DNA from 2 places in the Paenibacillus sp. G2S3 genome. Region 2 is predicted to be linked to the other one. Evidence: a T-box and tRNA genes for the amino acid it is inferred to sense, from the RefSeq annotation. Region 2 holds a T-box; the other holds one or more tRNA genes.
What was found. The T-box of region 2 lies ahead of QNH28_RS23560 (valine--tRNA ligase). A T-box ahead of a tRNA ligase gene usually reads a tRNA of that ligase, here a tRNA-Val.
Positions count from the first base shown of each region.

Region 1: it encodes a tRNA-Val, which carries the amino acid that the T-box ahead of QNH28_RS23560 (valine--tRNA ligase) is inferred to sense. The anticodon was not compared.

Region 1 is NZ_CP126095.1:2,715,742-2,720,172, forward strand. It holds gene QNH28_RS11700 (FecCD family ABC transporter permease) at 1-959, shown strand, start outside; partial or broken gene QNH28_RS11705 (GNAT family N-acetyltransferase) at 1,288-1,545, opposite strand; tRNA gene QNH28_RS11710 (tRNA-Val) at 1,853-1,924, opposite strand; gene QNH28_RS11715 (phosphatidylinositol kinase) at 2,055-2,357, opposite strand; gene QNH28_RS11720 (site-2 protease family protein) at 2,629-3,705, shown strand; gene QNH28_RS11725 (hypothetical protein) at 3,810-4,022, shown strand; gene QNH28_RS11730 (GNAT family N-acetyltransferase) at 4,130-4,431, shown strand, end outside.
Region 2 is NZ_CP126095.1:5,340,773-5,345,203, forward strand. It holds gene QNH28_RS23560 (valine--tRNA ligase) at 1-2,021, opposite strand, end outside; T-box leader at 2,177-2,456, opposite strand; gene QNH28_RS23565 (LysM peptidoglycan-binding domain-containing protein) at 3,024-4,397, opposite strand.

The sequences.
Region 1 (4,431 bases), 2.6 Mb from region 2:
TAATACTGCTTATTGCAGGAGCTATTCTTAGTCTTAATATGGGAAAGGTATCTCTGAACCCACTTGAAGTATTTAAAGTATTGCTTGGACAAGGTCCAGAGGAGCATAATCTCGTTGTTTATAAGTTTCGTCTTCCTCGGATCGTATTAGCGATACTCGTTGGATTTGGGATGGCACTGGCAGGTGCAGTTATGCAGGCGTTGCTGCGCAATGATCTGGCTGATCCCGGCATGCTTGGTATTAGCTCAGGTTCAGGTCTTATGGTGTTGCTGATTATCTCAACTGTAAGCATTCAAGGCACCGCTATAACATTATTACTGCCGTCTATGGCATTCTTAGGTGGTTTGCTGGCAGCAGCTCTGATCTATATTCTAGCCTATAGAAAACGTCGTATGATTTCTTCTACACGACTTGTCTTGACTGGTGTTGCGATCAATATGGGGTTTAGTGCGCTGTCGTTATTCCTAACTTTAAAGCTTGATGATCAGAAGTATGAGTTTGCGCAGCGTTGGCAAGCAGGATATTTATGGGGGGACAAGTGGTCTTATATCAGTTTGCTGGCACCTTGGGTATTGCTGCTATTCGCATATATTCTTTCCAATTTTAGGACATTGAACGTCTTGGTGCTAGGCAACGAAATTTCGATAGGATTAGGAGTCGCTGTAAAGAAGAAATTTTTGCGTCTGGCGATTGCGGCTGTAGGCATTGCTTCTGGCTGTGTAGCGCTCGGGGGCTCGATCTTCTTTATTGGATTGATTAGTCCGCATGTGGCGCGCAAGCTGGTAGGTCACGACTACAAAGTACTTCTACCAACTTCTGCACTTATTGGTGCACTATTGCTGCTTGTAGCGGATACGATTGCTCGAACGGTCAGCTTTAAGTCGGATATTCCCGCAGGGATTATTGTAACAATGCTGAGTGTGCCTTACTTCCTATATCTATTGATGCGTTCAAAATAAATATCAGAGTTCTTTCCAACGTATAAAAAAGCCTTCTTTATGGGTTTTGCCGCGAGCCCTTATGAGGCTTTTAAAAAACAAAAAACCGCGAAGATCCTTGATTATACAAGGCTTTTCGCGGTTTTTAAATTTCTCTTCTTGGACTTATCTTCTGCTATCATGCAACCCCAATGCTTGGTGTACCAAGTAGAATTACGACTGAGTGTTAGTGGAACAGTGTCGCAGTAGACGCAAACTGTGCAATAAAAAATAATGAAACCCACTCATTGTTATCGCATATGAGCGGGTTGTATTAAGCCTATTACTTTAATGCAAAGAAATAATAAGGTTAGTGATTTGGATTTAATATTGCTAATATCTGATGATCTTCCCAACGGCCGTTAATTTCAACATTTTTAATTGCTATTCCTTCTTTATGAAAACCAGCTTTTTCTAAAACTCGCATGGAACCTAAGTTGTCTGGCATAACTCCAGCTTCAATTCTATGTAAATTGAGTATTTCAAAAGCATAATTAACAACCAGATTAACAGCTTCGGTAGTATAACCTTTTCCATTATGTTCTTGGTCTAAGGAATTAAAAAACCCATTGATATCACTCCTTTTTGGGATTATAGCATGATCTGCCCGTTTGTATAATTCGAATAGTTTCAAATAATTAAGTAATAAAGGGGAGTACTGCGATAGAATTGAAAGGATTGTAAGCAGGAAGGGAATTATATATCATTAAAGCGGTATTTAGGAATTGGTTGGAGGGTAGAAGCAATGATGTTTTCCCAGAGGATCAGAAGAACTGATACGAAAGTAAATCGCGATTCGTATCACAGGGGTTTTTAATAGAATGATAAGTGAAGAGAAAACAAAAAAAGCCTTGAAATTCAAGGCTTTTTCGATATAGGACGGATGGGGTTCGAACCCATGACCCCTACCCTGTCAAGATAGTGCTCTCCCGCTGAGCTACCGTCCTGCGACGAATTTCATAATACCATATGATAGAGTAGGATGGCAATTCTTTTTTTACAATCTATAGGGATGATAGTTTACATAGTCTTTAAAATAAGAAAAAAGGGGATGCCCGACATCCCCTTTGCACCATCTTAGATAAAGAACGGAAGCAAAAACAAATCGCTTATTCCGTAAAAAGGAATGCGTCGTGGATAGAAGCGGCGTCTTGGGTAAAAGCCTGGACGGAAGCCAAATTGTCTATACGCCGATTCTTTTGTAGGCATTCCGCTCATTTGTTCAACCATTTCATTGCTTGGAACCGCAAGGGTAACATAATTTTGATCCACATGAGCAATAAAGCCATCAAATGATTGACCGTCAGTCATTGTAACACCAACGTATTTGTTCATACAATTCCAACAGACCTGTTGATGAAAATTTGTATTTGATTCCATGGATATCCTCCTCAATTGTTTAAATCCTGATAACAGTCTATGGCCCTTTGCCTACAACGTTCACGGCGTTTGCCTAGAAGGTAATCATAAAATTGAGGAAATAGGAGTAAAAATTACCCATTATTTGTTTGACGCTGAAACGATTATAAAAGTTGCGTCGTATACTTAGCCAAGTGCTTTTTTTTGGAAATACTGCTTAAGCGCTTATGATAAAATGGGTGGTAATGTACAGTAATTAGATAAAAATTGAAAGAAAAAGGAGCTTGAGATCTTGCCGCAAAATGAGCAGAAAAAGAATTCTTCCTCGCCATGGAAATGGTTAGGGGGCGGGGCGGCGATGCTCCTGTTTAAAGGAAAGGCGATTTTGTCCCTTCTGAAAATAGGTAAAATTGCCGGACCGTTAATTTCAATGATGATTTCGATATGGGCGTATGCTTTGATTTATCCTTGGGGGTTTGCCGTGGGTTTTGTCCTGCTCTTGCTAGTCCATGAATTAGGACATGTAATAGCAGCGAAACGAATCGGGCTTCCAGTCAGCGCTCCACTGTTTATCCCTTTTTTGGGAGCTTTAATTACAATGAAAAAACAGCCGCTGGATGCCCAGACGGAAGCTTATATTGCTTTTGGAGGTCCGATCTTAGGAACCATTGGGGCTACAGCCGTTTTTGGGGCGGCTTATTATATGGATAGTCCACTTCTCTATTCCTTGGCTTATATTGGTTTTTTACTTAATTTGATCAACTTGCTGCCGATTCACCCGCTTGACGGTGGCCGTATTGCTACTGCGGTTACGCGTTGGCTGTGGCTTGTGGGTCTAGTGGGCGGTTTAGCCATCATCATCTATATGCGTTCGATCTTATTCTTTATTATTTGGGCATTATTTGCTTATGATCTGTACAACAAATATGTTAAGAGACGTACAAACAATCGCCTTTATTCTGTAACCAACAGTTTCTTAATTCCAGTGGAACCACTCAGAGATGCAGGCTACATGATTCCAGGACCTGAGCATAGAAGAGATTTACCTTTTACCACTTACAGTGATTTGGATAGACAGCAGTATGTTGGGGTGAGATGGGATCAACTGAACTACATTGGTAGAGCTACACTTCCGCAGCAATGCATAATTGAAAAGGTACGGATCTCGCAGCTAGAGCCTGTGACCCTGGAGAATGGGCTTCATCTTAAGATGAATTGTGATATCAGCTATTCAGTCTACGAGAATGATAAGTATTACGATGTGCCAGCCAGCTCACGCTGGAAATACGGTATTGCTTATTTTGTATTAGCTGGATTTCTGGCAGGAATGATGTATATGGTTCATGCCGTTGGAAATGTGAATCTTTAAAGGGAGGAATCAGGCAATGAAGTCCTCCAATGGTTTATAAAGCTCCTGAACCGTCAAAGCTGTAATGAGAATAACCGCAGTTGAACGGTGAAAGGAGTAAAACCATGCCTAAAATTTTGAAATGGGAAGTCGGCGTTTCTCTTCTGTTGCTGATGATTGTGGTAGGGTGTTCCGAGGCGAAGCCAACAAAAGTTATGGAAATCAATGAGATGACCAACCTAGATGGAAAGGCGAAGGGTCAGTACCCTCCATTGTCGCCAGTGATGCAAGACACATACAATCGTTCGATTCCTGAAGAAGTATATTCTGTAGATTAGGTAGCGACAGAAGATGATTTCTCATGTTCAGGCTTTTCTTTCTAGTCAAATTTTTATATAATAGACAACTATCGTTGGATACATAGAGAGAGGAGCTTGGGACTAACATGGCGGCAGAAATCTTACGGGTAACTACAGAGGAACAGCTTCAAATGGGGCTGGATATTCGTACCAAAGTATTTGTAGAGGAACAAATGGTACCAGCTGAGGAAGAAATTGATGAATACGATGTTATCGGTCCGAATGCGCACCATATTCTAATTATAGATGAAGGTGTACCTGTGGCTACGGGAAGATTGATTTATTACAAAGCAGGTACCGCCAAAATGCAGCGTATCGCCGTCCTGAAAGATTATCGAGTCAAAGGATACGGACGTGTTCTGTTGCTAGCTATGGAAGAACTTGCTCG
Region 2 (4,431 bases):
ACATAGGCAAGTACAGACTGAGTCTTCGCTTTGGCTGCGGCGTCTGATCCGTAAAGTGACAGCTTCGCGAACTCAATATACCAGTCACATAGATCGTCCCAAATGAAGTTGTACAGCTGGCGACCGGTCTCACCGAACTCGTACGAGTCAATTAGACGCGTAATCTCACGAGAAGTTTCGTTCAGACGGTGCAAAATCCAGCGATCAGCAGTACTTAGCTCACCCGAAATGTCAATATTCTCAAAGCTTACGCCTTCCAAGTTCATCAAAGCGAAGCGTGATGCATTCCAGATCTTATTGGCGAAATTACGCGCCTGCTCAACCTTTTCCCAGCGGAAGCGTAGATCCTGTCCAGCTGTACTTCCGGTAGAAATCATGTAACGCATTGCATCTGCGCCATACTTCTCGATAACTTCAAGAGGGTCTACGCCATTTCCGAGTGATTTGGACATTTTTTGACCTTCGGAATCCCGTACCAAACCATGCATCAATACATCTGAGAACGGTTTTTCTCCGGTAAATTCAAGAGCTGAGAAGATCATCCGTGCTACCCAGAAATAAATAATATCGTAGCCTGTTACGAGCACATCGTTCGGATAGTAGCGTTTGAAATCTGCACTGTTCTCATCTGGCCATCCTAGTGTGGCGAAAGGCCACAGATTAGAGCTGAACCAGGTATCCAGTACATCCTCATCCTGTTTCAAGTCGGTTAGACCACTGATCCGGCGCGCTTCTTCCTCGTCATTTGCCACAACCAATTCACCAGTAGACTCGGAATACCATGCTGGAATACGATGTCCCCACCACAGCTGACGGGAAATACACCAATCACGTACGTTCTCGATCCAGTTCAGGTAAGTTCTCTCGAAACGGTCAGGTACAAAGTTAACCCCGTTCCCATCCTTCTGTGCATTGATCGCAGCTTCAGCGAGCGGCTGCATCTTCACGAACCATTGTGTGGACAAGTAGGGTTCAACAACGGCTCCAGAGCGTTCGCTGTGTCCTACTTGATGCACATGATCTTCAATATTGATCAGTACACCTTGCTCCTTCAAGTCAGCAGTGATGGCCTTACGGCATACACTCCGATCTTGACCTTGGTAAGGTCCTGCTTCTTCATTCATCGTACCGCTCTCATCCATTACGTTTATCTGCGGTAAGTTATGACGTTGACCCATCTCGAAGTCATTCGGATCATGAGCTGGTGTAATCTTAACCGCACCACTACCAAACTCTTTGTCTACATAATCATCAGCGATAATCGGAATCTCACGTCCGATAATCGGCAGGATCAACGTTTTGCCGATCAGATCTTTGTAACGATCGTCTTCCGGATGAACAGCAACCGCTGTATCACCCAGCATCGTCTCCGGACGTGTGGTCGCTACTGTAATAAATCCGCTACCGTCTTTGAGCGGATAACGCAGGTGATACAAATGACCATTAACTTCTTTATATTCAACCTCGATATCCGACAATGCTGTACGAGCCGCCGGGTCCCAGTTGATAATGCGTTTGCCACGGTAGATCAAGCCTTTATTATAGAGCTTAACGAATACCTCGCGTACAGCTTTCGACAACCCTTCATCCAGGGTAAACCGTTCACGGGAATAGTCAAGGGAGAGCCCCATCTTAGCCCACTGCTCATGAATGGTGTTCGCATATTTATCTTTCCACTCCCACACCTGCTCCAGGAACTTCTCGCGGCCGAGATCATGTCTTGAGATTCCTTGCTCACGCAGCTTTTGCTCTACTTTTGTCTGCGTTGCGATACCCGCATGGTCCGTACCCGGTAGCCACAACGTGTCGAAGCCCTGCATCCGTTTCGTACGAATCAGAATATCCTGAAGCGTAAAATCAAGCGCATGACCAATGTGCAGCATTCCCGTTACGTTTGGTGGCGGGATTACTATGCTATATGCTTTTGCATCTGGACGCCCGCCTGCACGGAAATACCCACCTTCTGTCCAGTAAGAATACCACTTGGTTTCTGCTGATTTCGGATCATACGTTGTTGGCATTTCGCTCTTAGAGTCATTTGCAGCGGCAGCATCTGCCGCTGTATCTTGCAGGTTCGGCAACTCTGCCGCTGTTAGATTGTTTTGGTCAGCCATTCTCTGATACCTCCACTTAGTTACTTGAAGTTGGTTTCTAAAAAACAAAAAGACCCCTCGTCTCAAAGGACGAAAGGCCATTCTTTCGCGGTACCACCTTTGTTTCGCGCCAATGAAAAATAAACCTACACTTCTCTCACCCTACGGTTCAGAAGCTTAGCGCGACACTCGTACAGATAACGGCTGCTACCGGCCACATCCTAACTTATCTTTCCTATGAAGATAAGCTCAGAGGGGCGACTCCGGGGCGACTTCGGTGGCTGTATCCTACGGAATGTCACAGCACTTGCATTCCGCTCTCTGAAGGGCTGACCGCCTACTCTTCCCGTTCCCAGTCTTTACTTAGATATTGCTTACTTCATAATACATTTTGAGTCCCCCCTAGTCAACCTGGATAGGCTATTACAGCGGGACTTTTAGCGGAATTTCGACTTACACTTTCTTATATATGACAAAGGGACTTTCCCAAAAGTGCGAATGCTACTTATTGAGCAGCTGCTCTTTTTAATTAATTAGGGAAAAACCCCCTGATTATAGCCGATAATTGCTTTAAATGAATAGAATTAGGGAATTTGTCCCTAAAAAAAGAGGTAATTTCTATATTCGTAGGGAAATCAGCTGATTTTCAGGGAGAAATTCCTTAATTATCAGTCTATTGAGCAATTATCTCTGAATTATAGGGAGATTTTCCCTAATTGTTGTCGCAAACCGGTCGCCGAGAATGTGATGGGTAAGGTCGGTTAGGTGGGCGAGCACAATTCAAAGAGGTCAGATTCAAGGGCAAGTAAAAGCTCCTACATCTGACCCCTTTTTTTGATTTTTCAGAGAAAAAGAAGCCGTCTCTCAGTAAAAAATCTACTGTTGGGACAGCCGCTTTATTTAATCATGTGAGTACGCATTGTAATTCCATTACGGAATGTACAGCACTTGCCCTTCTTCTACACTCTGCCCAGACAATCGATTATACATTCCCAGCTCCCGCGCACTTAGCTGATACTTCTCTGCGATTGTATCCAGCGTTTCTTCACGCTGCACGATGCAAAGGCGAACCTTACGGAACAAGTTAGCACCATCTGCTCCCGTGATGAATCTGCTCTTCCACTCCGTATTATTTCCTACCTCTGGAATGATCGCTGCAGCCGATGCATTTCCTTCAGATAGGAGAGCCTCTTGTTCTTTACGAGAACGACTAGAGCTAAGTAATGAAGAGAAGGTGAGATGTTCTTTTGCGGGAACCTCTGCTTCTTTCTTACTTCCTAGCGCAATCTTAAGATCTTGTTTCTCCTCAGCATGTGGCACAGTCTCCTGAGAAACTAAGCCTTCGTTCGTATTATCATTGATCGGCTGCGCATTCTCTTCTTGTGCGTGAAGTTCATTGTTTGCCACCTTTTCAGAAGCAAATACAGCTATATCTTGATCCGCATCAGCATTAGCTGCTGGAACAGCGGTTTCTCTTGAAGCAAAAGTATATTCAGCCTCTTGCTCTTGATCTGCTTCACTAGTCTGGCTAACTTGATTCAGCTGATACGCCTCAGCTTCCTCATTCTGTGACTCAGCTTTAAACCAGTAATCCGCTATTCCAGCTTTGGAATCCTCTGTTTGCGAATCCAGACTATGCGTCCGAGCTTTCGCGCCCTTGTCCTTCTCATGAGCGGATGAGAAATTAACTATAGGGGACGAATGACCAGCTCCACTCGAGACCAGTGGAGCCTCTGATGCGTCTGCATTAGCTTCAGCATGCTCATGTTCTTCCACGGCAACCTCCGATGCATCCTCACCAAAGGTCCATTGTGAATTTTCATAAAGAGCATCAGTTTCGTGTTCTTGGTTCTCTGCAGATGCTTCAATTACTCTGTCATCACTGAGAGGGGAATAGGCAACTGTGTACTCTTCCTGCTGCCAGGTTGGTTGTGGTTGAGGCTCCGCACCACCGATTCCCCGTAGTGATAATACGCCTGTTATATTCACAGTGCGCATCGTGAGCAGATCGATATCAAAATTCTCGATCTCCACCCCAATATCTTCAATCGAGCTGACGCGTGTAAGCGGAACAGTGATTTCAACGGGAATGGCGTGCTCCAGACGCTGTGTTCGGTCATCTTCACTCCGATAGAGTCCGGTAAGCAACAGCTGACCATATAACTCGGCACGATCCTCCCGCTGAATCACCTGGATTTCCGGAAGTAGTTCAACCTCCTCCAGCTCAGCTATTCCCGGAAGCTCTTCCGATAGGTGAATGCGTTCATAAATATCAAACCGCAAGCCGTGGGACTGATCAAACACGGGATATGTCCTCCTTCTTGGCATAATCTAACCC